4 regions of the Arthrobacter globiformis genome follow, and region 1 is predicted to be linked to each of the others. Evidence: riboswitches for the same ligand, from Rfam matches in the RefSeq annotation. Region 1 holds a riboswitch; each other region holds the start of a gene.
What was found. A riboswitch is a leader RNA that binds a small molecule or an ion and turns the genes downstream of it on or off. The one in region 1 is predicted to bind thiamine pyrophosphate.

Region 2: linked by a shared signal. The riboswitch ahead of QFZ33_RS23610 (ECF transporter S component) and the one ahead of thiO (glycine oxidase ThiO) in region 1 are both predicted to bind thiamine pyrophosphate.
Region 3: linked by a shared signal. The riboswitch ahead of thiC (phosphomethylpyrimidine synthase ThiC) and the one ahead of thiO (glycine oxidase ThiO) in region 1 are both predicted to bind thiamine pyrophosphate.
Region 4: linked by a shared signal. The riboswitch ahead of thiD (bifunctional hydroxymethylpyrimidine kinase/phosphomethylpyrimidine kinase) and the one ahead of thiO (glycine oxidase ThiO) in region 1 are both predicted to bind thiamine pyrophosphate.

The regions. Positions count from the first base shown of each region.
Region 1 is NZ_JAUSXI010000001.1:3,911,087-3,918,489, forward strand. It holds gene QFZ33_RS18130 (cation transporter) at 1-246, shown strand, start outside; gene QFZ33_RS18135 (4a-hydroxytetrahydrobiopterin dehydratase) at 312-992, opposite strand; gene QFZ33_RS18140 (thiazole synthase) at 1,056-1,838, opposite strand; gene thiS (sulfur carrier protein ThiS) at 1,856-2,092, opposite strand; gene thiO (glycine oxidase ThiO) at 2,170-3,444, opposite strand; TPP riboswitch at 3,436-3,556, opposite strand; gene thiE (thiamine phosphate synthase) at 3,584-4,285, shown strand; gene QFZ33_RS18160 (ferritin-like fold-containing protein) at 4,323-5,009, opposite strand; gene QFZ33_RS18165 (RNB domain-containing ribonuclease) at 5,051-6,568, shown strand; gene QFZ33_RS18170 (DEAD/DEAH box helicase) at 6,903-7,403, shown strand, end outside.
Region 2 is NZ_JAUSXI010000001.1:5,053,283-5,060,685, reverse strand. It holds gene QFZ33_RS23645 (Na+/H+ antiporter subunit D) at 1-100, shown strand, start outside; gene QFZ33_RS23640 (Na+/H+ antiporter subunit E) at 97-642, shown strand; gene QFZ33_RS23635 (monovalent cation/H+ antiporter complex subunit F) at 639-917, shown strand; gene mnhG (monovalent cation/H(+) antiporter subunit G) at 907-1,320, shown strand; gene QFZ33_RS23625 (hypothetical protein) at 1,451-3,301, opposite strand; gene QFZ33_RS23620 (DUF4235 domain-containing protein) at 3,841-4,104, opposite strand; gene QFZ33_RS23615 (heme-degrading domain-containing protein) at 4,141-4,692, opposite strand; TPP riboswitch at 4,811-4,954, shown strand; partial or broken gene QFZ33_RS23610 (ECF transporter S component) at 5,027-5,649, shown strand; gene QFZ33_RS23605 (ABC transporter ATP-binding protein) at 5,649-7,283, shown strand; gene QFZ33_RS23600 (energy-coupling factor transporter transmembrane component T family protein) at 7,280-7,403, shown strand, end outside.
Region 3 is NZ_JAUSXI010000001.1:3,563,165-3,570,567, reverse strand. It holds gene QFZ33_RS16590 (alpha/beta fold hydrolase) at 1-551, shown strand, start outside; gene thiC (phosphomethylpyrimidine synthase ThiC) at 616-2,415, opposite strand; TPP riboswitch at 2,411-2,518, opposite strand; gene QFZ33_RS16580 (amidohydrolase family protein) at 2,614-3,696, shown strand; gene QFZ33_RS16575 (VOC family protein) at 3,775-4,650, shown strand; gene QFZ33_RS16570 (hypothetical protein) at 4,748-5,182, shown strand; gene rpsP (30S ribosomal protein S16) at 5,395-5,808, shown strand; gene QFZ33_RS16560 (RNA-binding protein) at 5,810-6,052, shown strand; gene rimM (ribosome maturation factor RimM) at 6,203-6,784, shown strand; gene trmD (tRNA (guanosine(37)-N1)-methyltransferase TrmD) at 6,785-7,403, shown strand, end outside.
Region 4 is NZ_JAUSXI010000001.1:3,473,853-3,481,255, forward strand. It holds gene rpmA (50S ribosomal protein L27) at 1-101, opposite strand, end outside; gene rplU (50S ribosomal protein L21) at 159-467, opposite strand; gene thiD (bifunctional hydroxymethylpyrimidine kinase/phosphomethylpyrimidine kinase) at 796-2,361, opposite strand; TPP riboswitch at 2,344-2,440, opposite strand; gene QFZ33_RS16110 (Rne/Rng family ribonuclease) at 2,660-6,043, opposite strand; gene QFZ33_RS16115 (vitamin K epoxide reductase family protein) at 6,502-7,185, shown strand; gene ndk (nucleoside-diphosphate kinase) at 7,286-7,403, opposite strand, start outside.

The DNA.
Region 1 (7,403 bases):
AGCACGCTGGGCTGGTGGTGGGCGGACGCCGGCGCCGCCCTTGTGATCGCGGCGATCGCCGTCCGTGAGGGTGTCAACGCGTGGCGCGGGGACGTGTGCTGCACTGTCCCGCAGGCGGTGCCCGGTGAAGACCGCGAAGCATCGTCTGAGCCTGCCGCGGACGGCTGCTGCGACAGCTGCAAGGCATCAGAACCAGCGCCTGCAGCACAGGTACTGGGCCTGCCGCTGACCCGCCGGGAAAACTAAGGACCGTGTCCAGGACTCCTCGAAGGTCATCTGGTCTCCGACAAAGTGGTCTTGCTGACGGATCGCTACTCCGGCGGGGTGGCAACGTCCGGACCGCGGCCTTCCTCGGTGTGCAGGCAGAGCCGGTTCCCCTGGGCATCAGTGACCACCACCCAGTTGGGTGCGTGGTCACTGTTCATTAGCGCCCCGGTTGCCGCGGTCTTCTCCAGTACGGGTGCCGACTCGGCCTTGGAGCGGTGGATGTCGAGATGGAGGCGGTTGTCGTTCGGCGTCAGCGTCTCCTGGAACCAGAGGCCGGGACCGCGCCCGTAGGGGTCAACCAGGTCCCCGGACCGGCCCCTTCGGTAGCCGAGAGCTACGCGCCAGACCTCGGAAATTTCCGCCGCGTCAGCCGTGTCGATGCCGATGTCCACCGACCGGTACAGGCCGGGCTGGGCCTCGGCACCTGCCGCTGAGGCGGCGTCGCTGACGGAGGCGGCAGCGCGGACGTCCCGCGTGGACACCTCGCCGCCGACGTCGTGGGAGCTGAACCGGATGAACACCCGGTTATAGCGCCAGTCCAGGTCCGGATGGTGGTCCATGTCCTCTGCCACGCGCCCGACGGCGGCTATCAGCTCGAGCGCGACCGCCGCCGTCGGCGTCTTATAGACAGTGACAAGCCCGCCGAGGCGGTAGCGCCAGTCGGGCAGCCCGGCGAGCGCTTCGTCGATCTGGGGTCGGGTGAGAATGTCGTCCGTGGCGGCCACAACTGGCTCCTTAGCAGTACCGGCTGAGCCGCCCCACGCCGGAGCGGCAGGGATTGGCCGGACTTAGAGGAACTCCGCCCGGCCCTCCATGGCCGACGACGCCAACGCATGCTCACGGCGCGGGATCCGCCCGGCCGCACGCGCCAGCCTACCGGCGATCACGGCGTGTTTGAAGGCCTCGGCCATCAGCGCGGGGTTCTGGGCCCGGGTCACGGCCGTGGCCAGCAGCACGGCGTCGCAACCCAGTTCCATTGCCAGGGCCGCGTCCGAGGCCGTGCCGATCCCTGCGTCCAGGACCACGGGAACGGAGGCCCGTGACACGATCAGCTCGATGTTGTGCGGATTGAGGATGCCCAGGCCCGTGCCGATCGGCGCTCCCAGCGGCATGACGGCCGATGCACCCAGGGTCTCCAGCCGAAGCGCCAAAACGGGATCGTCATTGGTGTAGGCGAAGACCTTGAAGCCCCGGTTGACCAGCTGCTCGGTGGCGTCCACCAGCTCCACGGCATCAGGCAGGAGCGTGTGCTCATCGGCTATGACTTCGAGCTTGACCCAATCGGTCTCCAACGCTTCACGGGCCAGCTCCGCCGTCATGACAGCGTCCCGGGCCGTGAAGCAGCCGGCGGTGTTGGGAAGCACGCGGATTTTGTGGTCCACCAGCAGCTGGAACAGCGAGCCGGTTTCGGCAGGCGAGTAGCGCCGCATCGCAACTGTGGTCAGCTGGGTGCCGGACGCGAGCAGCGCTGCGCCGAGACCGTCCAGGCTTGGAGCGCCTCCGGTGCCCATGATGAGCCGCGAAGTCAGCTCCACCCCGTCAATGACCAGGCTGTCTGTTGTTTCAATCATTGTTTCTGCCATCGTCTTCATCCTCCCTGGACTGCCGTGACAAGTTCGATCTCGTCGCCGTCGGCGAGGGCGGTGGCGTACCACTGGCTGCGCGGCACGACGGCCGAGTTGCGGGCCACCGCCACACCCAGCCGCTGGCCGTCGGCGGCCTGCCCGCTGGCGGCCAGTTGGCGCCCCGTGACCTGGCTGACGAGTGAGGTGACGGAGGCGCCCTCGCTTACTTCCTGTTCAACGCCGTTCAGTGTGATGTTCATGCTGGTTCCTTGTTCTGGTCAGATGTGACGCGGGTCAACGTGACAGTGCCCGCTGCTTGCGGTGTCCCTTGGGGTGATTAGCCGGGGACGGGGCTGAGAACAGCGGCAGATCCCAGTGGGCCCGGAAGCCCTGGTGAAAACCGGCCCGGCCGGAAGGCGGCCCAGCGCGGATCGGTGTTGCCGTCCATGAGCTGGCGGCAGATCGCCGCGGCGGCCGGGGTCAGCAGGACGCCGTGGCGGAAGAAGCCGGTGGCGATGATGAGGCCCGCCACGTCCGTGCCCGCACCTTGCCCGCCGGCCGGCACCCGGCCCAGCAGCGGGGCGTTGTCCGGCGTGCCGGGCCGTGCCCGGGCGGTGGCTTCGAGCAGCTCGAGTTCGGCGACTGCCGGCAGCAGTGCCTGGGCGTCGCGCAGCAGTTGGTAGACACCCCCGGCGCTGGTGCCCGGCACACCGTCCTCACGCTGGGTGGCGCCGATCACCACCGTGCCGTCCCCGCGGGGCACCACGTACACCGGCACTCCCCGCACCATGCCCCGCACCGTTGCGGTGAGCAGGGGCTGCAGGTGTGCGGGGACTCTGAGCCTGAGGATGTCTCCGTAAACCGGGCGCAGCGGCAGCTGCAGGCCTTCCGGGAGGTTCTGCAGGTGCGCCGCGGCCAGGCCGTTGGCCACCACCGTCTCGGCCGCCCTGACGGTTCCCCCGCCGGCCAGCCGGACCCCGCAGACCCGCGCGCCGTCCCAGAGCAGGCCGGCGGCGTGCTCCCGCACCGCGTATCCCTCCGCTGCCGCGATCTCCTGGCCATGGCAGGCCAGCTCGGCAGCAACCGCCCGGACGAGCTTCCGCGGATCCACCTGGTGGTCCGCCGGGATGTCCAGGGCGCAGGAGATCGCGGGGCTGAGCAGCGGCTCCCGGGAACGTGCCTCCCGGATGGTCAGCGGTTCAACGTTCAGGCCGTAGGCCCGCTGCACGTCCCGCAGGTCCATCAGGGCCCGGCGGTCGGCCGGATCGGCACCCACCGCCAGGGTCGGCGTCGTCAGGTAACCGGCGTCCTCGCCGGCTGTGAGCGTGGCCGCAAACTCCGGCCATCTGGCGGAGGATTCCAGCATCAGTTCCAGGAGCCCTTCCTCCTGGTAATGCAGTTCGCTGACCGGGGCGAGCATGCCGGCCGCAGCCCAGCTTGCACCGCTGCCCGGGGCTTCATCGATGAGCACCACCGACCGGCCGGAGCGCCGTGCCTCCCAGGCGATGCCGTGGCCAACCACGCCGCCGCCAATGACGGCTACATCTGCCTCAAGTGCGCCGGGCTCCAAGGCTCCCGCGGAGCATTCGTCGCCGCTGGTTTCAGGGTTCATGGAATTCCTTCCCTACGCCGGTACTAACCGGATCAGGTCAAGCGGTCGGCTCTGACGCCCTCTCAGCCCTGCGTCTTTATGACAGCAGCAACGGGCTCCCGCGGTACCTGCCCAGTTTAGAGGAACTAAGGTGGTTGCCATGACCGTGCACTCTGCCCACACCGCCGCCCGCCTGTACCTCTGCACCGACGCCCGCAAGGACCGCGGGGACTTTGCGGACTTCGTGGACGCGGCGTTCGCCGGCGGCGTGGACATCATCCAGCTGCGGGACAAGAGCATCGAGGCGGCCGAGGAACTCGAGCTGCTGGAAGTAGTGCATGCCGCCGCCCGCAGACACGGCCGGCTGTGGGCCGTGAATGACCGCGCCGACATCGCGTCCATCGCCGGTGCACCGGTGTTCCACGTCGGCCAGAAGGACCTGCCGCTCCGCGCCGCCCGGAAGCTGCTGCACGATTCAACGGTGATCGGGCTGTCCACCCACAGCACGGACCAGGTGGATGCAGCCATCGGCGCTGCCCACGGGCGCAGTGGCCTGGACTATTTCTGCGTGGGCCCGCTGTGGGCCACCCCCACCAAGCCCGGGCGCGCCGCCGTCGGGCTCGACCTGGTGCGCTACGCGGCGGAGGCCGTTCGCGCCGCAAACGAGGAACGGGTTGGCGGCCTGCTGCTGCCCTGGTTCGCGATCGGCGGGATCGACCGCACGAACTTGGAGCAGGTCCTGGCGGCCGGAGCCAGCCGCATCGTCGTCGTGCGGGCGATCACCGAGGCGTCAGACCCGGCAGCAGCCGCGGCGGAACTGCTCGATGCCCTCGACGCAACGTACCCGGCCGCCGTCTCGTAACCGAGACGGCCCGATCCGCGGGCGGCGAGTCCTGGAGCTACCCGCTCAGGCCCAGCTGGACCATCCGCCGGGAATGGTTCTCCGCGACTTCGGCGGTGATGCCCCGCACCAGCTCGCGTGCGGTGGCGTCCGTGGCACCGGGCTCCGACTCGACGAACAGCTCGCTCAGGAAGGCGTGGTCGTGGCCCACGCGCTGGGCCTGCGTGATCGCTTCGCCGAGGAGGCGGCGGCCCCACAGCGCCAGCCTGGACGCGAGCCGGGGGTCGTCCGCCAGCGCCCCACTGAGCCGTTCCCGAAGCACGGCCGTGGCCTCTTCCGACGACTGGATCTGCTGGATGAGGTCACGGGTTCCGGCATCCACAAACCGGGCCACGGCCCGGCAGAAATCGGCGGAGACCGTGTCCACCACGTAGGCCTTCATCAGGGATTCGTACCAGTCCGCCGGGCGGGTCCGCTCGTGAAAGTGGTCCACGGCGGACTGGAATGGCAGCATCGCATGTTCGACGTCAACGCCCATCCCCGCCAGCTTGGCGCTCACCAGTTCGTAGTGCTGGAATTCGATGACGGCGATCCTGCCGAGCACGGCGCGGTCGTGCAGCGTGGGTGAGTAGCGGGCGTCGGACGAGAGCCGTTCGAACGCGGACAGTTCGCCGTATGCCATCACGCCGAACAGGTCTGCGACGAAGCGGTCGTAGCGAGCGGTGTCAGCCGAGGAAGTGCCCATAATCCAAGACTAACGGCGCAATTCGGGCTAACCTGATTTTCGTGTCACATCACCGTCTGTCGCCCAGCGTCCACGAGCAGACCAACGCGCTCGAGGAGGCATTGAGCGCGCTGCGGACGGAGCTGGAGCTTCCAGGGGAATTTCCCGAGGATGTGCTCAAGGAAGCTGAAGCCGCCATTGCGGACCGGCAGTTTCCGGCCCTGGACCTGACCGGGGTGGACTTCCTGACCATCGATCCGCCGTCGTCCACCGACCTTGACCAGGCGCTCTTCATCGAACGCCTCGGCGAGGGATACCGGATCCTCTATGCCATTGCAGACGTTCCGTCTTTCGTGCAGCCGGGCGGCGCGATCGACGCCGAAACCCGCCGCCGCGGGCAGACCTTCTACGCCCCCGACGGCCGCATTCCGCTGCATCCGGAGGTGATCAGTGAGAACGCCGGCAGCCTGCTCGCCGGGCAGCTGTGCTCCGCCTTCGTCTGGGAGTTCGAGCTCGACGCCGCCGCCGAGGTGGCGTCCGTGCTGGTGCGCCGGGCGATGGTGCGTAGCCGCGCCAAGCTCAACTACAAGGGGGTCCAGGCAGAACTGGATGCCGGCACGGCCCCTCCCATGCTGCAGCTCCTGTGCGAGGTCGGGTGCAAGCGGGTGGACTTGGAGCGTGCCCGCGGCGGGGCAAGCCTGAACATGCCGGAGCAGGAGATCGTCCAGCTTCCCGACGGCGGCTACCGCATCGTCGCAGTGCCGCAGCTTCCGGTGGAGGACTGGAACGCCCAGATCTCGCTCATGACCGGCATGGCCGCCGCCTCCCTGATGCTCAACGGCAAAGTGGGGATCCTGCGCACCATGCCGGCCCCGGATGAACGCTCGCTCAGCCACTTCAAGCGGCAGACCCACGCTCTGGGCAAACCGTGGGACGGGCAGGAAAGCTACGGCGAGTACCTGCGCACCCTCGACCCCACCGACCACCGGCAATTGGCCATCCTCCACGCGGCCGGAATGCTCTTCCGCGGAGCCGGGTACACGCACTTTGACGGGACCGTCCCGGAGGACGCGGTCCAGTCAGCCATCGGCACGGCGTACGCCCACACCACCGCCCCACTGCGCCGCCTCGTGGACAGGTTTGTCCTGGTCATTTGCGAGGCACTGAGCAACAACCGGCCGGTGCCGGCCTGGGCGCGGGAGGCGCTCCCCTCGCTGCCCGAAATCATGGCGTACTCAGACCAGCTGGCGGGAAGAATGGAACGGCTGGCCCTGGACACTGTGGAGGCCGCGCTGCTGATCAACCACATCGGGCAGGAGTTCGATGCCGTGGTGATCTCCGGGTCAAAGCCGGCCAAGAACGGGAACGGAAACGGAGCAGGCAGCGGAAACGGAAACGGGAACGGCAAGGTAAACGGGAAGGGGACCAACGGATCCGGCCCCTCCGGAGTGGTCCAGATCGCCGAACCGGCGGTAACGGCCAGGTGTGCCGGCGAAATGGAGCCCGGCACCAGGGTCCGGGTCCGGCTCGTCTCCTCGGACATCGCCTCCCGCGAGATCCACCTCGAACTCGTCAGCTGATCCCCAGCCCACAGCTCGATGGTGCCGCAATCCGCAGTTCCTGCGGCCGCAACGGACCCCCGCGGCGGCCCGAGTCAAGGAAAACACGGGTTTGCCAGTAGACTGGCTAGGTAGTAATGGATGCCCGGTCGTTGATTTCCGTAAATTGAATTCAACAAGCCCGCCCCTACGCGATCTTGAGTCACACCCGCCGGTCCCCAGTGCCGGCAATTAGATAGCCCGCGATCGGCTTCCACTGGAATTGCTTGCGCGCCTGAGCGTGCTCCGGAACGGCCCCGCGGCCGGCCCGTTGAGCAGGCGGCGCCAATGCCTAAATGAATAAGGAAACTCCCCTGTGAGTGAATTGCATACCCACCAGCTTCTTTCTGACGACTCCGGCACCGAGACCATCGAGCCGGAAGAAACCATCATCTCGGATGAGAAGCCGCACGAAATAGCCGAAAAGTCGTTTGCCGACCTCGACGTCCGCGCTGACATCGTTGAATCCCTTGCCGACGCCGGCATCACGCACCCCTTCCCTATCCAGGCCATGACGCTGCCCGTGGCGCTGTCCGGCCACGACATCATCGGCCAGGCCAAGACCGGAACGGGCAAGACCCTCGGCTTCGGCATTCCTGCGCTGCAGCGCGTGGTGGGCCGCGATGACGCCGGCTTCGATAAACTGCCCGCTCCCGGTGCGCCCCAGGCCATGGTGATCGTTCCCACGCGTGAGCTCGCCGTGCAGGTTGCCAACGACCTCCAGACGGCATCCCGCAAGCGCAACGCCCGGATCGCCACGATTTACGGCGGACGCGCCTACGAGCCGCAGATCGACGCGCTGCAGAAGGGCGTCGAG
Region 2 (7,403 bases), 1.1 Mb from region 1:
GTCCGCCACAGCCATGCTGGACAGGTCTGCCTACATCCAGGCGGTGCTCGGTGACGGCACGACCGTGCCGGCTGCGGCGCTGAGCGGAGGCGGAAAGTGAGCCGGCGAAGGGTGTCCCTGCGGCAGGAACTGCCGCTGCTGATCTGGCTGGTCATCGTCTGGGGAGCACTTTGGCAGGACTTCAGGCCCGGGAACCTGCTCTTCGGCGCCCTGCTGGCGGTTGCGGTGGCGCGCCTGTTCTACCTGCCGCCGGTGGAGCTGAGCGGACGCTTCAGCGTGCTGAGGGCCGTTCCGTTCGCGGTGGTGTTCCTCGGCCGGGTGGTGGCCGCCAGCTGCCAGGTGTTTTACCTGGCGGTGGCCCAGGGACCCAAGGTGACCAACGCCGTCGTCGCGGTTCCGTTGCGCAGCCATTCGGACCTGATGGTGACGGCGACCGGCCACGTGATCTCCCTGATTCCGGGGTCACTGGTGGTGGAGGTGGACAGGTCCACCTCCACGCTCTACATCCACGGACTGAACGTACGGAACGGTGAGGACGTCCTCAAACTGCGCAAGGAAGTCCGCGACACCGAGGCGGAGCTCATCCGGATCATGGGAACGAAGGAAGAGCTTGCCGCCCTGAAGCAGGAGGATGGCGCATGATGGAGCTTGTCCTCGCCGTCACGGCTGTGGCGCTGGCCCTCGCCGCCGCGGGCGCGATCATCCGCATCGCCCGCGGCCCGTCTCTCCTGGACCGGGTCCTCGCGGCGGACGTGCTGCTGGCTATCCTCGGCGCGGCGCTGTGCATCGACATGGCAGTGAACCGGCACCTGAACAACCTGATGCTGGTGGCGGCTGTGTCCGTCATCGGGTTTATCGGCTCGGTGACGGTGGCCCGCTTCGTGGCCGACAGGCGGGAGCAGCCCAGTGAGTCCTGAACAGAATGCCGTGGACACGGTAATCGATGCAGTTTCGGCAGTGTTCATGGTGGTAGGCGCCCTGATGTCCCTCGCCGCCGCCATAGGCCTGCTGCGCTTTCCCGACCTGATGAGCCGCATGCACGCCGCCACCAAGCCCCAGGTGCTCGGGCTGTTCCTCCTGCTCGCCGCGGTGGGGCTGCAACTGCGTACATGGTGGGTGTGGCCGGTGCTGCTCGTGGCCTGGATCTTCCAGCTGCTCACTGTGCCGGTATCCGCCCACATGGTGGGCCGCGCCGGCTACCGCACCAAGCACCTCCACAGGGAGCTGCTCAGCACCGACGAGCTGGAGGCCGTGGTGGTGAAGGCCGCCAAGGCCGCCCGTGAATCAGAGTCCGACGGCGGCAACCGCACCGCTGGCTGAGCCTGAGATGTCTCGGCTGCCAGCCCGGCGACCTGCTCGAGTGTGTCGAGGACTGAACAACATCCTTAAAAGGGTCAGGCCCCGTCTGCTGTGCAGACGGGGCCTGACCCGTAGTGGCGGATCGCTGGATCTACCGGGTGGCGAGCACTCCGGTTGCGGTGCCGCCGCGGCTGGACTGGACCAGCACACTGGTGATCTGCCGGTTCGGTCCGGGCTTGGCCCGGTAGGACCAGGCGCCGAGGGTGTCGACCTGTGCGGTGCCGATCTTGGTGACGGCCCGGCCGGGGGTGGTGTCGTAGATGACCACCGTGGTGGCCGGGACCAAGACGGCGGTGTTGCCGGCCAGTGTCGACGTGCCGGTAATCCGCAGCTCGGTGCCGAGCCGGTGGCGGGAGCCGGCGACGGCGACCGTGTCCGTCTGGACTGTGAGGCTTACTGTTGCCGGGGCGCTGCCGATGCCGTTCTTGTCCGTGACGATCAGCTGGAGCTGGATCGGGTCGTTGGACTTGGCCGTGAGGGGTGCCGTGTCCGTGGTCTTGGCGTAGTACGGGACGGTAACAGTGGGCTTGGCGGCGGTGTCGCTGGAGAAGGTGACGGTGGGTCCGCTGACTTGGGTCCATTTGTAGGTGGCGGCGCCGGTGGAGGCGCTGCCGTCCAGCTGGGCGGTTCCGCCGCGGGTGATGGCGGTTGAGGCGGCGGTGGCTACCGCCGTCGCGGGCTGTGTTTCGCCGGGGACGGAGCCGCTGCCGGTGTCGACGACGGGTCCGGGGTCCGGGGCGGGGGTGACCGGGTCCAGTCCGACCGGGGTTGCCGCGCCGCCGGAAACGGTCACCGGCAGGGTGGCGGTGCCGCCGGCTGCGGTTTTCACCGTGACGGTTGCCGGTGGGGCCTTCACTGGCCAGGATTTTTCGGATGGGGTTCCGGCTGCCGGCTCATCCAGCGTGCCCACGCCGGTGACGGTCAGCGGGTAGCCGACAGTGGAGAGGGCTCCGACGGTCAGGTTCGTTCCGTCGTAGATGGCCTTGGTGATGCTGATGCCGCTGGGTTTGGTGACGCTGATCTGGCTGCTGCTGGCGGGCTTGTCGCCGATGTTGGTGATCTTCACGGTGGCCGGTGCGGTTCCGGTGAACTGGATCCGGGCGTAGTAGCGGCCGGTGTCCGGGTCGCTGAGCATGGGGGTGGTTTCGAAGGCCCCGGCCTGCCCGTCGATCTGGAGCTGGGCGTCGTTGCCACTGCTGGCGAACACGTCGATCATGTTGCCGTTCAGGACGGCGCTGTCGCCGTTGACGCCCTGGTTGGTGGAGATTTTGCCCTGCACGGTGAACTGGTCGGTTTCGAGGGTGAGGCCGCCGCCGTTGACGGAGAACTTGTTGTAGCCGGTGGGGCTTCCGGTGACGGTGTGGTCTTGACCCGGATCTCCGAGGTAACCTTCGGGGGCTGCCGGTGCGGTGGCGGGGTCCCATTTCAGGAAGGGGCCGATGTTGCTCTTCAGGGCGGTGGTGAAGTTGCCCGCTGCGGGCGAGATGTCTTCGACGAGCTTGCCGGCCCCCGTGCCGTCGGTGTCGATGGTGATGGTGCCGTAGGGGTGCTGGAAGGTCAGGGTGGTGTTGGCGGGGGCGCCTTTGACGACGATGCGCTGGCGGCCGAAGACCACCTGGTCGCCTTCGGTGACCGTGTTGGCGAAGGCCGCCTCCAGGCCCAGGACCAGGACGGCCCTTCCGCCGCCGGGAAGGGCCAGCTCGGAGCCGGCGAGCATGTAGAACGCCTCTTCCGGGAAGTTTCCCGGGAATGAAATGGGTGCAGTCTCGTCCGGGATGTCCCCGGGCAGGAAACCGCAGAGCGGGTTCTCCGCGTCCAGGCACAGCTCGACGCGCGTTTTGTTGCTGTCCTCGTACCAGGACGGAAAGCCGTACTCGGTGTTGACGGGTCCGACGGCGGTCAGCTTGTTCGGGTTCGTCTGGGTTACCAGGGTTGCCGCCAAGGAGGCTCCTGCTCCTGTCGCCGCAAGCAGGACGGCTGTTGCGGCAGCAATGCCGCGGCGACGGGACGCAGGGCTCGGGCCGCGATGTCGGAGGGTCAGGCGTTGGGCTGACAGGAAAGGTGGTGTGGGTACCATTTTTGTCTCCTCGTAAAGACGCTGATGGCATCCACTAAAAGTCGTGGGGGTTGGAAAAACGTTCGGGCTCCAGGTTGGAAAAACCTTGGCATGCAAGGCTTTTTACGGCGGCGTGGGGGGACTCGCGCTGCTCACGCCAAGCCATGCTCATGGCCTCCAAGCGACATGAGGTGGGCCGCCGGGGCAGAATGCGAACGGACCCGGCACCGCAGGTTGCGGCGCCGGGTCCGGCTGTTGTGAGCCCGGCCGAGGTCATCAGCACTGCCAGGTTCAGAACGGAAGCAGTATGGCCTGCCGTGCTTGGGGAAACCCGGTCTCGGCCCGGAAGGGGCTGCGGGCAACCCACCCCGTGTGGGGGGACTGCAGGGGTGGTTGGTCTCGACAGGCGCGACCAGCAGGGAGGCCTAGACGATGTCCTGGGTCTTGGCGAAGCGGGTGATGGCCCGCTGGGTGCCGCGGTTGGCCAGCACCTGGATGACCGCGCTTACGGAGGCGGAGACGAGGGCGAACGTGAGGGCCGTGCGCAGCGTGGTGGGCACGTCGTCCTTGTCACCCTTGGGGGGCTTCCGGCCCGTGATTTTTTCCCAGATGGTGTCGACGGCCTTGGTGCCGGCGAACCCTGCCAGCAGGCTGATGCCTGTGCCAAGCAGTTTGATGAAGAAACTCATTGCGGAACTCCTCGCGTGATGAACACTGGTCTGTCCTTAGCCTAGCCGTATGGACCGGTGGATCTCCCGCAACGCCTGCACCACGAGGTCGTGGTCCGCCTTCTGCGGCAGCCCGGACACGGTGACCACAGCCACCACACCCACATCCCGCACATAAACGGGGAAGGCTCCGCCGTGGGCAGCGTAGGTGGACTGGTCGAACCAGGCGTTGTCCTCGATCCGTCCGCCGCCGACCCTGCCGCGCAGGCCCACCAGCAACGACGGTTCCTCGTAGCGCTCAGCAGTCCGCTGCTTGGCCCGCACCCAGCCTTCGTTGTCCGGGGTGGCACCCTCAAGCGCCACATGGAAGAGCACCTGCTCCCCCTTGGTGATGTCGATGGCGATGGGCAGGTTGTCCTCCTTGCCCCGTTCCACCAGTTCCAGGCCCAGCGCCAGGGCATCGTCCTTGCTGAACCTCGGAAACTGCAGTTCAGCGATCTCCCCTTCGATCTGCCCAATCAGGGCGTCCAAGGCTCCCGCCGGCTGTTCCTCGGAGGAGTCGGGGTCAAAGGCGGGCACGGGAGCGCTGCCGGAGTCCTGTTGCGTCATGGCCTCAATCTACTCGGGCCGCTGTCCTGACGCCGCATGAAAACTTCCGCATTGTGACAGCGGCCCCCGGTTTCCGGGCGGGGCGAGGTGTAAACTGGATCAGCCCACAAGGGCAGATTTATCACGACAGGGGAGCGCCGCCGTCGGGATGCAAAGGCAACTGCCAGCGCAACCGCGGATGGGCGCTGAGAGTGCGGACCGCCGCAGACCCTCGAACCTGATCCGGCTAGTACCGGCGCAAGGGAGTCGAGTTCTCAGAGTGCCCGGCAGCAGGTGGCTCAGCCATCGGCAGCCGGGGGAACGCTTTCCCCTCCTGTTCCTCAGGAGGACCATCATGACAACTGCAGCAATCAAGAAGACCAGCTACAGCTGGCGCGTGGCGGACATCGTCGTGGCGGCGCTCATCGCCGTTGCCGGCGGCGTCATCTTCTGGGCCTGGTCCCAGGGCGCCAACCTCATCTCCACCCCCATCAACGCCATCTACCCGCGCCCCTGACCGGCCTCTACGCCGGCGGCTGGATGATTCCGGCGGTCCTGGGGATGCTCATCATCCGCAAGCCCGGCGCGGCCCTGTTCTGCGAGGGTGTGGCTGCTACCGGCGAGCTGCTCATGGGCTCGCAGTACGGCACCACGGTGCTCATTTCCGGCGTTCTGCAGGGCCTGGGGGCGGAGCTCGTGTTCGCCGCCTTCGCGTACCGGAAGTTCAACCTGCCCGCCTCGCTGCTTGCGGGGGCCGGTGCCGGACTGTTCTGCGGGCTCAACGACTCCTTCGCCCCCTGGGGCTGGAACATCGCCTACGCAGCAGGCGACAAGCTCGCGTACATCGTGTTCTGCGCCATTTCCGGCGCGGTCATTGCCGGCGCGCTGTCCTGGATCGCCACGCGCGGCCTGGCCAGGACAGGTGTGCTGAGCTCCTTCGCGTCCCGCAAGGCAGCCACGGAGCCCGTCTTCTCCTAATGCCCGGACAACACGACGGAGGTGTCCGCCCCGCCGCGGTCACCGCCCGCGGCTGGGGCTGGCGCCACGCCGGCCGCACCAAACCCGCGGTCCATGCCCTCGACCTGGACATCCGCCCCGGCGAGCGGGTCCTGCTGTTGGGCCCTTCCGGAGCCGGCAAGTCCACGCTGCTTCACGCCCTGGCGGGTGTGCTGGGGGACAGCGACGCGGGCGGTAGTTCCGCTGCGGGGAGTTCCGCGGACGACGCCGGGACTCCCGGCCGTGACGACGCGGACGAGAGCGGAGAGCTGCTCATCGACGGCGCGCCGCCCCGTTCCCGGCGCGGCCGCGCCGGGCTCATGCAGCAGGACCCGGAAACCCAGGTTGTGCTGTCGCGCCTCGGTGACGACGTCGCCTTCGGTGCCGAGAACCTGTCCGTGCCCCGCGACGAGATCTGGCGCCGCGTGCATGAAGCGCTGGAGGACGTCGGGCTGGCGCACCTTCCGCTGAACCACCCGACGTCGTCCCTGTCCGGCGGCCAGAAGCAGCGCCTCGCGCTTGCCGGCATCCTGGCGATGCGGCCGGGACTCATCCTGCTGGACGAGCCGACAGCGAACCTCGACCCCGCCGGCGTCCTGGAAGTCCGCGACGCCGTGGGTCGCTGCCTCGACAAGACCGGGGCCACCCTGGTGGTGGTGGAGCACCGGGTCGCGGCCTGGAAAGACCTGGTGGACCGGATCGTGGTCCTGCAGCCGGGGTCCGCCGCGGACGGAGCGGTGCTGATCGACGGGACCCCGGACGAGGTACTCGAACAGGCCCGCGGGATGCTCACCGCCGCCGGCGTCTGGGTCCCCGGCTACGTTCCCGAAACCCGGCGCCGTTCAAGTGCCAGCGTTCCGACCTCCTCCGGACATAACACCGGCCAGCTGCTGCTGGCGGCCGAAAAGCTCGCCGTGTCGCGGGAACGTCCACGCCGCCGCGGCTTCCGTTCGGTGCCTCCGGAACCGGTGCTGCGGGACGTAACGGCACAGGTCCGGGCAGGCGAAGCGCTCACCGTCACAGGTCCCAACGGCGCGGGCAAATCCACGTTTGCGCTGACTCTCGCCGGGCTGCTCCCGCCGGTGGCCGGCAAGGTGTCCGCGACTGTTGAGTTGAGCGGCGGAGCCGGAATTGACCCCTACAAGTGGAGGGCGGAGCAGCTGATCGCCCGGATCGGTACGGTGTTCCAGGAGCCCGAGCACCAGTTCGTCACCGGCCGCGTCCTGGACGAGCTGCAGTTCGGCCCCCGCCATCTGGGCCACGGCGAAGAGCGAGTCGATGAGCTGCTGGAGCGGCTGCGCCTCACGCATCTCGTGGACGCCAACCCTTACACCCTCTCCGGCGGGGAGAAACGCAGGCTGTCCGTGGCCACCGTCCTGGCGGCGCACCCCCAGGTGCTGGTGCTGGACGAGCCGACCTTCGGCCAGGACGCCAACACCTGGGCGGAGCTTGCCTCATTCCTTTCCGAACTGCTTGACGCCGGCACAGCCGTGGTGTCCGTAACCCATGACGAGGAGTTCACCCATGTGCTCGGCGGCACCGAGCTGCGGTTGGGCCCCGGCGGCCGGCCCGAGCCCAGACCCGCTGAACCAACGTCAGAACAGACGGTGACATGAGGGAAGCGCTGATACTTGTCGGAAACCGGGCGGTACTGACGCGCGCCAATCCGCTGGCCAAATTTGCGGCGGTCTTCCTCATCACCCTCGTCCTGGCGCTGTCCATCGACTGGATGTCGG
Region 3 (7,403 bases), 350 kb from region 1:
TGGCCGACGACGGCCGCGGGGCCGCCGGGGGCCACGTGGTGGCGCATTCGCAGGGGGCCATCGCAGCGATGATGGCCGCCGTCGAACGCCCTGATTTGGTCTTCTCGCTGACGCTCGTCGAGCCGGCATGCCTGTCGCTCACCGCTGAATTGCCGGCCACTGCCGCGCACCGTGCCCTGATGGAGCCGCTGTTCGAGGTCCGGCACCAGCTTGGCGACGACGACTACGAGCGCGAGTTCCTGCGCCGCGCGTTCGCCGCGGACACGCCGGAGCCCAGTACCCCCGAGGCGAAGCGCGCGGCCAGGAGACTGCGGCTGCAGGCACCGCCGTGGCAGGCGCCGCTGCAGATCGTGCCGGGTGTTCCCACCCTGGTCCTCACCGGCGGCTGGGAGCCGCTGTACGAGGAAATCGCGGGATACCTGCGCGAGACCGGCGCCCTGCACCGCATCGCTGCGGGAGGGCACCGGCCCCACGACTCACCGGAGGGTGACCGCTACATCAGGTCATTCATCGCCGAGGTCAGCCGCCGGCAGCAGCCCCGCGCCTCCTGAGCAACGTTCCGCGCCCAGATCCGGCTGGCCCCCAATGCCAGCCGGACCTGGGCACGAACGCCGGTTAGTTGCGGGCTGACTCCGGAAGCCGCAGCTCCGGCAGGTACACCTTTCCGCCCGCAGCGAGGAACTCCTGGCTCTTCTCGCGCATGCCCTCCGCCATCTCGGCGAGGGCGGCCTGGGCTTCGGCGGAGCCGTACTCGTTCCGGATGTCCTGGCTGATCCGCATGGAGCAGAACTTGGGGCCGCACATCGAACAGAAATGCGCGGTCTTGGCAGGCTCCGCGGGCAGTGTCTCGTCGTGGAAAGCCTCGGCCGTCACCGGGTCCAGCGACAGCGCGAACTGGTCGCGCCAGCGGAACTCGAACCGGGCCTTGGACAGCGCATCGTCCCGCTCGTTGGCGCCGGGGTGCCCCTTGGCGAGGTCGGCGGCGTGGGCGGCGATCTTGTACGTGATGACGCCGGTCTTCACGTCGTCCTTGTTGGGCAGGCCCAGGTGTTCCTTGGGCGTGACGTAGCACAGCATGGCCGTGCCGTAGCGGGCGATTTCCGTGGCTCCGATGGCCGAGGTGATGTGGTCGTAGCCGGGAGCCACGTCCGTCACCAGCGGGCCCAGCGTGTAGAAGGGCGCACCCTTGCAGAGCTCCTGCTGGCGTTCAACGTTCTCACGCACCAGGTGGAACGGGATGTGGCCCGGCCCTTCCACCATGACCTGGACGTCGTACTCCCAAGCCCTCTGGGTCAGCTCAGCGAGGGTGTCCAGTTCGGCGAACTGCGCGGCGTCGTTGGCATCCGCCGTCGCGCCCGGGCGCAGCCCGTCGCCCAGTGAGAAGGCGACGTCGTACTTCGCGAAGATTTCGCAGAGCTCGTCGAAGTGGGTGTACAGGAAGTTTTCCTGGTGGTGGGCAAGGCACCAGCCGGCCATGATCGATCCGCCGCGGGACACGATGCCGGTGACACGGTTCGCCGTGAGTGGCACGTATCGCAGCAGTACGCCGGCGTGTATGGTCATGTAGTCCACACCCTGTTCGCACTGTTCAATGACGGTGTCACGGAAGATTTCCCAGGTCAGGGCGTTCGCTTCGCCATTCACTTTTTCCAGGGCCTGGTAGATCGGGACCGTCCCGATGGGGACGGGGGAGTTGCGGATGAGCCACTCACGGGTGGTGTGGATGTCGTCGCCCGTGGACAGGTCCATCACAGTGTCCGCGCCCCACTGGGTGGCCCACTGCAGTTTGTCCACCTCCTCAGCGATGGAGCTGGTGACGGCCGAGTTGCCGATGTTGGCGTTGATCTTCACAAGGAACGCCTTGCCAATGATCATCGGCTCGGATTCCGGGTGGTTGATGTTCGTGGGGATGATGGCCCGTCCGGCGGCGAGTTCGCTGCGGACCAGTTCCACATCGCAGTTCTCGCGGAGGGCCACGAAGCGCATCTCGGGGGTGATGACGCCCTGCCGCGCATAGTGCATCTGCGTCACGGTCTTGCCTTCCGCCGCCCGGCGGGGCACCGGCCTGGCGCCCTTCCATTCGGCGGAAGCCGCGCCGCGCCGCACGGCCGATTTGCCGTCGTCGAGCAGGTTGCGCTCACGTCCGTCGTACGGCTCCGTGTCTGCCCGCGCCTCAATCCACTCCGCTCGGAACGGCGCGAGGCCCACCACCGGGTCGCTGCCCGGACCCGCCGTGCGGTAAACGCGCAGCGGATCGTTCTGCTCGCCGTTCGGGGAAGGCTCCAAGGCGATTTCCGTTACCGGAACCCGTAGCCCGTCGCCCTCCAGATAGGCCAGTGAATGGGATTTCAGCGACTGCGTGACGGTGGCGGAACCGTTTTGGGCAGGGGTCAGCTGTGATTTCTGGGTGCTCAATTTACTGCTCACTTCCTTCGCCGGCATTACCCGGACAGGTTCAACGGTCGCAGGCTGCGCCAGCCTGATCTCAGCCCCTGCAGGGGCACCCGTGTGGTCGTAAACGAAGCTACCACAGCCCGGATTGTGCCCGCCTATCTGTGAAGGGGCCAGCCGGAAGGCCGGATCTCCGTAGAGGGAGCCGATTAGGCTGGAACCATGGCGCACATCATCGAATTCAGCGGACCCGTGCTCACTGCGGCGGATGAGGAACGCCGCGGGCTCTGGGCCGTGGACGGGAAGCTGACGTTCAATTCTCCGGGCCAGCGGCCGGACGCCGTCCTGGACGGCTGGGTCCTGCCCGGCTTCGTCGATGCCCACTGCCACATCGGGCTGGGCCCGGGCGGTGCCGTGGACGACGACGTGGCGTATGGCCAGGCCGTAACGGACCGCAACGCGGGCACGCTGCTGGTCCGGGACGCCGGAGCGGCCAGCGACACCCGGTGGCTGCAGCAGCGGGCCGACACGCCGCGGATCATCAGGGCCGGCCGGCATGTGGCCCGGTCCCGCCGGTACCTGAGGAATTTCGCGGTGGAAGTCGAGCCGGAGGGCCTCGTGGAGGCGGTGCGCAAGCAGGCGCGGGAGGGGGACGGCTGGGTCAAGCTGGTGGGGGACTGGATCGACCGGACCGCCGGCGACCTCACGCCGTCGTTCCCTGCCGCGGCCGTGCGGGACGCCGTCCGGGCCGCCCACGACGAGGGGGCCAGGGTCACGGCGCACTGCTTCGGCGAGGACACCCTGGACGAGATGCTGGACGCCGGCATCGACTGCATCGAGCACGCCACGGGCCTGCTGCCCCGGCACATTCCGCGGTTCGTCGAGCAGCAGGTGCCCATCGTGCCGACACTCATCAACATCGCCACCTTCCCGGACATCGCCAGCCAAGCAGAGCCGAAGTTCCCGCGGTATGCGGAGCACATGCGCGCACTGTGGACCCGCCGTCGCGAGCGCGTCCTGGAGGCCCACGAGGCCGGCGTCGAAATCTATGCGGGAACGGATGCCGGCAGCGTGATCCGCCACGGCCGCATCGCGGACGAAATCCTCGAACTTCACGCCGCCGGGCTCCCGGCACGTGCGGCGTTGGACGCGGCCTGCTGGCGTGCGCGCCGCTGGCTGGGGGCCGAGGGTCTGGCGGAAGGTGCGGACGCGGACGTGGTGGTGTGCCGGGAGGACCCACGCACCGTGCCGGAGACCATCCGCAGCCTCGCGAATGTGGTGCTCCGGGGAAAGATCGTGCATTAGGAATAAATTGAAGCTTCAAGTAATTTATAGATGTAGAGGCCACCGAAATCCGGCGGTCCGGACATTCGGGAGTATTCGATGACAGCAGCAGCCAGCAGCCAGGACTTGCTTCCTGCCGACCTCACCATGGGCACCGTCATGCTCAAGGTGGGCGACATGAAGCTCATGACCGACTACTACCAGCGCGCCCTCGGCCTCGACGTCGTCGCCGAGCAGGACGGCGGCCTCTACTTCGGCCGGCTCAAGACGCCACTGGTGCACCTCGCTCCCGCTCCGGGCCTCAACATCCCCGGCCGCGGCGAGGCCGGCCTCTTCCACACGGCACTCCTGTTCGAGGACCAGTCCTCGCTGGCCGCCACCATTGCCAGCGCGGCCCAGTACGAGCCGCAGTCCTTCGTGGGCAGCGCCGACCACCTGGTGAGCGAGGCGTTCTATTTCACCGACCCGGAAGGCAACGGGATCGAACTCTACTGGGACCGCCCGCGCGAGGCGTGGTCCTGGGACGGCAAGAACGTGGTCATGGACAGCCTGGCGCTGCCGCCGCAGAAGTACCTGCAGGACCACCTCACGCAGCAGTCCGTGGATGGCCAGCGCGGCACCGACGCGGAGGTGGGGCACGTCCACCTGCAGGTGGGCGACGTCCAGTCGGCCCACGACTTCTACGTCGGGACTCTGGGGTTCGAAAAAACGGCGGGCTGGCACGGCCAGGCCCTCTTTGTGTCGGCCGGCGGCTACCACCACCACATGGCCATGAATGTCTGGAACAGCCGCGGCGCCGGCCCGCGCCGGGACACGCTGGGCCTGGGCGAGGTGCTCATTGAGGTGCCGTCCGGTGACGACGTCGGCGCGCTCGCCGACCGCCTCAGGGTCGCCGGAGTCGCATCGCACCACACCGGCGCCGAGCTCCGGTTCGAGGATCCGTGGCGCAACCGCCTCCGCGTCGCCGTGCGCTAAGTCGCATGAACGCCGTTGGGTTAGGCTGATTTCGAAGAGCCCCGGCCGGTACTGCCGCTGCCGGGGCATGCACCGCCGAACGAATGAGGACGAATCCATGGGCTTCACCGAAGTGTTTGTCGCCACCCACAATGACGCCCTCAAGCGTGCAGAAGCGCTGGCAGGCGGCGCCGCCGCCGGAGACGGCATCAGGATTGCCGGCATCAGTGATTTTGAGATCGAACAGCTCGGCGACCTCGCGGGTGCCGCGGTGCACGCCGCGGGTGCCGACTACGAACTGGCCATGGTGGACGTGGCAAGCGATTCACTTCTGGGCGTGCCAGCGGCGATGGTCCGGGCGCTGGCCGAGCTTCTCACGTACGAATCCGAGGGTGAGGGCAACGTTTTAGATGAGGTGGCCGAGCGCTGGGCCGCCGAGGATGACATGCCCTTTGATGCCGGGGAAGCCAAGAAATACGTTCAGCAGCTGGCAGAGCTCGCCGGCACCGTGGACGAAGGCACCAGGACCGGCCTCTACGTCTGGTCTTCCTAGGGCCGCCCGGTCTTCCCGGCAGCCCGCGAGGCTCCGTCCGCATGTCAAGTCGAAATAACGCGGACGATCTGGCACAATAAACAGGTACTCGATCTGCGCGGCCCCTCTCTCCGCGTCCGGATCCTGTCCTTTTCGAACCCCCAAGTACGGCCCGCCCCACGGGTGCAGAACGCGGGTTCAACCCCGTTTCAGAAACAGGAGTGACCACAAAAGTGGCCGTAAAGATTCGCCTTAAGCGCTTCGGTAAGATGCGCGCACCGTACTACCGCATCGTTGTCGCCGATTCGCGCACCAAGCGTGATGGCCGTGCCATCGAAGAGATCGGCAAGTACCACCCCACCGAGGAGCCCTCATACATCGAGGTCAACTCCGAGCGTGCACAGTACTGGCTGTCCGTCGGCGCGCAGCCGTCGGAGCAGGTCGCCGCGATCCTGAAGATCACCGGTGACTGGCAGAAGTTCAAGGGTCTGCCGGGCCAGGAAGGCACCCTGAAGACCAAGGCCGACAAGGAAGCATTCGTTGCTCCGGAGAAGGGTTCCGTGATCATCCCGGAAGCCATCACCAAGAAGGCCAAGGCATCGGAAGCCCCCGCCGAGGCTGAAGCAGAGACCACCGAGGCTGAGTAAGTTGCTGGCAGAAGCGCTCGAACACCTTGTCCGCGGCATTGTCGACTCCCCTGAGGATGTCAAAGTCAGTGCCAAGAACAACCGCCGCGGGGATACCCTCGAGGTGCGCGTTCACCAGGAAGACCTGGGACGGGTAATCGGACGCCAGGGCCGCACCGCGCGTGCACTGCGCACGGTCGTGGCGGCGCTGGCAGAAGGCGAGCAGGTCAGGGTCGACGTCGTCGACACCGACCGCCGCCGGTAACGCGCCTGCAACACTTGCCTTAAAGTCCGGCCCCTCCACCAGCTAACGGTGGAGGGGCCGGACTGCTTTGGGCCCGGATACGCACGAACATTCCGACGCCCGCAAAAGTCATAACCACGCATCAACACGCAGCCCAAAACAGAGGAACACATGCAGCTTCAGGTGGCCCGTATCGGCAAGCCCCACGGAATCCGCGGCGAGGTGACAGTCCAGGTGCTCACCGACGCGCCCGAGGACCGGTTCGTCCCCGGCACCGAGTTTGTGGTGGAACCCGCCTCCGCCGGGCCGCTGACCGTGCGCAGTGCCCGCTGGAACAAGGACATCCTCCTGCTCGGCTTTGAAGAGATTAATACCCGGAACGAGGCCGAGACGCTCCGGGGCGCCAAGCTGTTCATCGAGACCGAAGGGCTCGACGAGGACGACGATGAGGGCTGGTACGAACACGAGCTCGTCGGCCTCGAGGCCCGCGTCGGCTCCCGGGCCGTGGGCAAAATCACCGCCCTGAACACCATGCCGGTGCAGGACCTGCTCGTCGTCGAAACGACCGACGGCAAGGAAATCCTCATCCCGTTCGTGGAACAGATCGTCCCCGAGGTGAACACCGAGGAGGGCTACGTCCTGCTCACCCCGCCGGCGGGCCTGTTCGAGGTCAACGAGGAGAGCGCGGAGGACCCGGAGACCAGGGGCTCGGACTCGGCTGAGGAAGAGGCCGAGCCGGAGGCCAAAGCGTAGATGAGAATCGACGTCGTCAGTATCTTTCCCGAGTACCTGGCACCGCTGGAGCTGTCGCTCATCGGCAAGGCCCGCCAGGACGGGTTGCTGGACTTGAACGTGCACGACCTCCGCACCTTCACCACCGACCGCCATCGCACCGTGGACGACACCCCTTACGGCGGCGGCGCCGGCATGGTGATGAAGGCCGAGCCGTGGGCCCAGGCGCTCGAATCCGTGGCGGCTGCCCGGCCGGCCGGTGCAGCCAAACCCGTGCTGATCGTCCCGTCCCCAGCGGGGGAGCGCTTCAACCAGACGCTGGCCTACGAGCTTGCCGAAGAGGAGCAACTGGTGTTCGCCTGCGGGCGGTACGAGGGCATTGATGAGCGCGTCATCGAATGGGCCGAGGAGCACTTCACGGTCCGCCCGGTCAGCCTCGGCGACTACGTCCTCAACGGCGGAGAAGTGGCTGTACTGGCCATGGTGGAAGCCATCGGCCGGCTGCTCCCCGGAGTGGTGGGAAATCCCGAGTCGCTCGTGGAGGAGTCGCATTCGGACGGCCTGCTTGAGTACCCGGTCTACACCAAGCCGTCGGTTTGGCGCGACCGGGAGGTCCCGGCCGTCCTGCTCAGCGGCAACC
Region 4 (7,403 bases), 440 kb from region 1:
CCAGCGGAAACTACCTGGCCGCCGAAGCGCTTGACGCCGAGGTACTGGGCGTTGGAGTCACGACCGTTGCGAGTGGAACTCGCGCCTTTTTTGTGTGCCATTTGGAATGCCTGCCTTTAATTCTTGAGACTGCGGGAAACCTGAACAGTAACCGGTGGTTACTTGATACCGGTGATCTTGACCTTGGTCAGTTCCTGGCGGTGACCCTGGCGCTTCTTGTAACCGGTCTTGTTCTTGAACTTCTGGATGACGATCTTAGGACCACGGAGGTCCTGGAGGATCTCAGCCGTAACAGTTACCTTGGCCAGGTCCGCAGCTGCGGAGGTGACCTTGTCACCGTCCACCAGGAGCAGCGCGGGCAGCTCAATGGTGCTGCCAGCTCCACCGGCGACGCGGTTCAGGGTAACGAAGTCTCCAACGGAAACCTTCTCTTGGCGGCCGCCTGCGCGGACAATCGCGTACACCACTTGGGAACTCACTTCTCTCGACGTTTATTACTAAATTTGCGTGCGGAAGCCGGGTCCGGAAATTGGCCTGGTTCTCGCTGTGCCTCAACGCCGTGGATTCCCCGGGGGAATCCGTGAGCTATCCCAGGAACATGTCCGAGTGGACGATCCCGGGTCATAACCCAAGTGTTGGCGTAAGCACCGAAGATCTAGAATACGCTAATTCCGTCGTCGGCCGCAAATGAGGCTGGCACCGGAGGGTTGTCCGTGATAAGCGCCACACAGGCCGCTGTTCCGGACATCCGATGCCGTGCGCGACTATCCTACCGGGTAGGGGGCCCGCTTTCGCTCAGCTGTGGCGACTCGGCGCGTCGAAGAATTCCACCTCGTACCGGCAGGACTGCCGGAAAGCGGTGATCATCGCTTTGCGCTCCCCCGATGACGCGGCACGGCCGGCGTCGTCGGCGATTTCGATGGCCCGCAGGGTGGCGGCAGCGAAGTCCTCATCGGCGTAAGTCCGCAGCCACTCCGCGTACGGGTGCCCGGCCTGTGCTCCGGCGGCCACATATTCGGCATGCAGGGTCTCCCCCACCTCGGCGTACAGCCAGAAGCAAGGCAGGACCGCGGCAACCAGCACCGCGTAACTGCCGCCCGCCGAAGCCGCCAGCAGATGATCGACGTAAGCCTTCGTGACCGGGCCCAGCCCCGGCTGCACGATGCGCGTGCTGAGCCAGTTGCGGTGCAGTTCCGATTCAACTTCCAGGCATTGCTGGGCGGAGCGCGCCCAGAACAGCTGCTCGGACTCGGTTGGCGCGAGCGCACTGGCCCTGGCCAGGACCCGGGAGTAGCCGTTGAGGTATATGGCGTCCTGTGCCAGGTAGTACGCGAATTCCTTCTCCGCGAGGGTGCCGTCGGCAAGCCCACGGATGAAGCCCAGGCCATAGATGTCTTCCAGGTCGGCAACGGTCTCGGCGCGCAGCAGTTCCGCGAACCCGCCCCTGCCCTCGGGCTGGGTCACGTGGTGGAAGTGGTTGATCGGTCCGTTGCCGGCGCCCACCTCGAGCTGCCCGGAGGTGCGGAGGGCTCCGGCCAGCCAGGGCTTGACCACCCGCAGTGACGCTTCCCAGTCGCCCAGCCGCGCCTGTGCCGTGGCCATGGCCGAGGAGAGCGAGCATCCGGTGCCGTGGCTGTTCCGCGTGCTGATCCGGTCGCCCGCAACCTCCACCACCTCCGCCGACAGCAGCCCGGCCGTGTTCACGAGGGCGTCCGGGCAGGTTGAGCCCTTCAGGTGCCCGCCTTTGACGAGGACCGTGGCACCGGTCCGGTCCGCGAGCCGCCTGCCCTGGTCAAGGGCGGCGGCCCAGTCCGCGGCCTCCGGTTCCCCGAGCAGCATGGCCAATTCGGGCAGGTTCGGGGTGATCAGGTGCGCCAGAGACAGCAGTTTCCGGAGGGCTGCCTCTGCAGACTCCTGGAGGAGGCGGTCACCGCTGGTAGCCACCATCACCGGATCGAGAACCACGACGCCGGGCCTTACCTTTTCTAGCCAGCCGCGGACGGCTGCGATAACACGTTCATCGCCCAGCATGCCGATCTTCACGGCGTCCACGTGGATGTCGTCGCTGACAGCGTCCAGTTGCGCTGACAGGAAGGAAGCCGGCGGAACGTGCACGCCGCACACGCCGGTGGTGTTCTGCGCAGTGAGGGCCGTTATTGCAGCCATTCCGTAGCCGCCGTGGGCCGCAATGCTTTTCAGATCGGCCTGGATGCCTGCGCCGCCGGAAGGATCCGAGCCTGCGATGGCCAGGACCCGGGGAACGTCGCGGGAGGTCTGAATGGCCGGCCCAACGGTTTCCAGAAGCGACTTGTCGGCGGCCGCGGGTGCGGGCAGGAGTGATGCAGATGACAAGGAAGACATCCCTTCGCCGGTGCTAACCGGACAGGTTCAACGGGTTTGGATCTCAGCCGGCCCTTGCGCGGCACCCCGTGTCAGTCCTCCAGCCTAGCGGTTCGTTCGGCGCGCGGCGCCAAATTTGGCGTTTACGACAGGCTTCCGCGGGCGCCGTTGACCCCTGCTCTCTGCCTTCTGCCCTTTGCCGGCTGACGAATGCCCGGAACCAGGAAGGTCCGGCACCGCAGCCGCGGTGCCGGACCTTTTACTGGTGGGCTCGGAAGTCAGTCACCCCGGAGTCCGGGGAGCTCAGAGTCCGCTTGTCCTACAGTTCTGAGGCGGGTACCCCGACCCCCAGAATGATCGGTTCGCTGGCCGGCTGCGGAGCCGCCTTGGGCGTCTGCGCATTGCCTGCTTCGGGTGCCTTGGCCTCGTGCGAGTGCCCGGCGGCGGCAGCCGGAGCAAACTCGTGGTGTTCCACGGATGTCTCGTTGGCTGTACCCTGGGCGCGGCTGGCACTGCGGTTTCGGCGCGGACGGCGGCTGCGGGACGGGGCTGCGGGGCTTTCCACCGGCTGCCGTGCCGCAGACTTACCCGCGGACTGGCTTTCGGCCCGCTGACCCTCCGGGTGCTGGGCTTCTGTGCGGACCGGCGCGGGAGCCTCGTCCTTGGCCTCCTCCTCTTCGGCGGGGGCAACCGGAGCGCCGAGGTGCGCGAAGGCTTCCTCCAGGCGGTCCAGCGTCAGGGACGGCGCATCCTTGACCGGTTCCTCGCTGTGATCGACAAACGGAAGAATCACTTTCTCGCCGCCGAAGGTGAGCACTGCTCCGGGCCGTCCGGAGACGCTTTCCGTTTCCGGAGCGCGGTGCACCACGGGGCTTTCCGGCGCGGCGGCAGCGGGTGCGGCGGGCCGGGCGGCCTCACCCGACGCTGCGGCACTGTGCGCTGCTTCTTCCTCATGCAGGTGTGCGGCGTGGGCCGCTGCGGCGATGTTGGCGAGGGCAGCGCGGGTGGCCTCAGCCTTGGCGTGGCGCTCCGCCTCCGACGGTTCGGGGTGGTGCAGTGCTGCAGGGGCGGCCGGAGCAGTCTCGGCAGACGGCTGTCCGCCCTTGCCCCGGCGGCGCTTCCGCTCTGTACGGGCCGGCGGCTGGACCTCGGCACGGTGCACGTGGTGTTCAGCGGCCACGGTGTTGGCGCGTCGGTGCTCTACCGGCTCGTCATGGGTGACGACGCCCCGGCCCGCACATGCCTCACACTGCTCGCCGAAGACTTCCAGTAGGCCGGTGCCCATACGCTTGCGCGTCATCTGCACCAGTCCCAGGGAGGTCACTTCGGCCACCTGGTGCTTGGTCCGGTCGCGGCCCAGGCATTCCACCATGCGGCGCAGGACCAGGTCGCGGTTAGACTCCAGCACCATGTCGATGAAGTCGATGACGATGATGCCGCCGATGTCGCGCAGGCGCAGCTGGCGGACAACTTCCTCGGCTGCTTCAAGGTTGTTCTTGGTGACGGTCTCTTCAAGGTTGCCGCCGCTGCCGGTGAACTTGCCTGTGTTGACGTCAACCACCGTCATGGCCTCGGTCCGGTCAATGACCAGCGAGCCGCCGGACGGCAGGAAGACCTTACGGTCGAGCGCCTTATGAATCTGCTCGTCGATGCGCCAGGCGGAGAAGATGTCCTCGTCCTTGGTCCACTTTTCGAGCCGGCCCACCAGGTCCGGGGCAACGTAGGTGACGTAAGCCTCGATGGTGTCCCACGCTTCGTCGCCGGAGACGATCAGCTTGGAGAAGTCCTCATTGAAGACGTCGCGCACAACCTTGATGGTCAGGTCCGGTTCGCCGTAGAGGAGTTCGGGGGCGAGGACCTTTGTGGACTTCGCCTGGCTGTCAATCCCCTCCCACTGGGCACGGAGACGGTTGATGTCGTGGGTCAGTTCCTCCTCGGAGGCCCCCTCGGCGGCAGTGCGCACAATAACGCCGGCATCCTCGGGGAGGCGGTCCTTGAGGATTCGCTTCAGGCGATTGCGTTCGACGTCGGGCAGCTTTCGGGAGATGCCGGTCATGGACCCGCCGGGGACGTACACGAGGTAACGGCCGGGCAGGGAGATTTGGCTGGTCAGCCGCGCACCCTTGTGGCCCACCGGATCCTTGGTGACCTGGACCAGGACGGAGTCGCCGGACTTCAGCGCGTTCTCGATGCGGCGCTGCTTGCCTTCGAGGTTGACGGCTTCCCAGTTCACTTCGCCGGCGTACAGCACGGCGTTGCGGCCGCGCCCGATGTCCACGAAAGCAGCTTCCATGGACGGCAGAACGTTCTGGACCTTGCCCAGGTAGACGTTGCCGATCAGGGAGTCCTGCTGCGTCTTGGAGACGAAATGCTCGGCCAGGACGCCGTCTTCCAGGACACCGATCTGGATTCTGTCGTCGCGCTGCCGCACGATCATCTGGCGGTCCACGGATTCCCGGCGAGCCAGGAACTCGGCCTCGGTGATCACGGTGCGGCGGCGGCCGGTGTCCCGCGATTCGCGGCGGCGCTGCTTCTTGGCTTCCAGACGGGTGGATCCCTTGACGCTGGTCACGCGGTCGCTCGCAGGCGCCTCGCTAATAGTCCGGGGGGCGCGGACGCGGGTGACCGTGTTGGGGGGATCGTCTTCTCCGCCGCCGGTCAGTTCCAGATCCTGGTCGCCACGGCGGCGGCGACGGCGACGGCGGGACGTCACGCCATCTTCGAGCTGCGCACCCTCGTCTTCGGGGGCCTCGTCCAAAACTTCAGTGCCTTCATCGCCATCGGTGACCTCACGGTCGGTCCGGCTGCGGCCGCGGCGCCCGCGGCTGCGCCGCCGTCGTCGCCCACCGTCGTCGTCCTCCAGATCGTCCTCGACGTCCTCGGCGGCCGCATCCTCTTTCGCGGCGGAAACGGCAGGACGGACCACCGTGTTCAGGTCAGGGGCCTGGAAGATAATCGACGTTACTGACGACGGTTCCAGGAAAAGCGAGCCCACGGGCGACTGCCCGGCGACCTCTTCTTCGGCGTCTTCCTCGACAGCGGCCTCCAGTGCAGCCGCCGGAGCGGCAGGGGCTGCCTCGATTGAAGGCGCGGGGGCAGCAGCGCGTGCCTCAGCCGCCTTGGCCCGCTCTTCCGGCTGTCCTTCCGCCGGCACCTGCGATGCTGACGTCCCGGTGACTGCAGACTCAGTTGCTGCAGACTCAGTGGCCGCTGCGGCAGCGGGTACGTCGGAGGACTCCGCGGGGCTTTCGGCCGGCTCGGTGACCTTGGGCTTTGTTGTGCGGCGGCGGCGGACCGGCTTGGACTCGGCTGCCGGTTCCTCGGCGGACGGAACAGCCGCAGCCTCGGTTACCTGCGCCTCGGCTTCCGCGCCGACGGTCTCTGCAAAAGCGGGCAGCGGTTCTTCGGCGACCTTCTTCCGGGCGCGGGTCCGGCGGACCGGGGTCTTGGCCGGGGCTTCTGCGGCCTCCCCGACAGCCGACTCCGGCACTGCCGTTTCAGGTGCTGCCGTTTCAAGTGCTGCGCCTTCAGACGTCAGTGCTTCCGGAGCGGGCAGTTCCGACGCCGCAGTCTCCGCGTCCGCTGCTGTGGCCTTGGGCGACGCCTTACGGCGGGTCCGGGTGGCTTTCTTGGGGGCCTCAGCGGCGGTTTCGCCGGTGGCAGCCGCTTCTTCGTTGATGGCTATAACCTGGTCATTATCCATATGTGGCAACACTCCTGCCCCTGACGTGCCGCCACATTCGGCACCCATTGGGGCACATATTGTCAAAACCCGCAGGCATTGACAGAAGTCAATTTGGATACCAGCAGGCTCGCACCGGCAGTGGGGTGCGGCAGGCCTGACAGGCCGGCGGGGTTGTTACTGGAACCCGTTGTTTCTGACATCCACAACCAGGTGCCGTCCAATGGAAGGCGGGAGGCTGGATCTTCTTTCCAAAGCCTGCACCACTGCTCATTGGCGGTCTTGGGAACAAGCCACCGGACTGGAGTTCGAATGTGGTTCTCGCTCCAGCCACGTTTATTCTCTCATATCACCGTTCAAATACGCTGTAATTGTGTGACAAAGCCGGTCAATGCCGCCATTGGCTACAGGTACAGGCTGCCTCAAGCTGGCGGCGATACAATCTGGGCAGGAGCACCCCAGACAAAGGACGCCATCCAATGCCACGCACTTCGCCTTCCACGGGCACGGACTACGAACAGGATCCCCAGGACGGTGCCGGGCCCGCCGCGGCTTCGGCCGGTACCGCAGTTCCGGCCATGACCCGCGACCGCCGGTTCGGCTGGCTGCTGGTCGTCACCGGCGTTGTGGGCTGGCTGGCATCGGGCATCCTGGTGCTGGAAAAGCTTGAGGTCCTCAAGGATCCCAACCACGCCACCGTCTGCGACGTAAACCCCTGGATTTCCTGCGGCCAGGTGATGCAGACCCCGCAGAGTTCAGTCTTTGGCTTCCCCAACATGTTTATCGGAATCGTGGCCTTCGCCGTGATCATCACCACCGGCATGGGCCTGCTGGCCGGCGCCCGGTTCGCCCGCTGGTACTGGCTCGGCCTGCAGGCCGGCGTCACTCTTGGCTTCATCTTCGTGGCCTGGCTGTGGTCCCAGGCACTGTACGTGATTCACATCCTGTGCCCGTTCTGCATGGTTGTCTGGGCAGCGATGATCCCGCTCTTCGTCTGGGTGACCGTCCGCAACGTCGTCCGCGGCGCCATTCCGGCGCCGGCAGGCCTGGCCCGCATCCTGGGCGACTCCGGCTGGATCATCACGGTGCTGCTCTACGTAGCCGTGGTTGCGACTATTTTCTTCGCGTTCATCCAGGTGTTCGCCGGCACGTCGGGCTTTTAGCAGCGCTAGAGCGTACAGTTGTGGCCCCCCACTCCAATGAGTGAGGGGCCACAAGTTCGTTCGTGCTCAACCTGCCAGCGCGCTCAACCTGCAGGGAAGCTCAGGCCTGGAACCAGATCTTGATTTCGCGCTCGGCCGAGTCCACCGAGTCCGAGCCGTGGACGAGGTTCTGCTGGACCTTCAGGCCCCAGTCGCGGCCGAAGTCGCCACGGATAGTT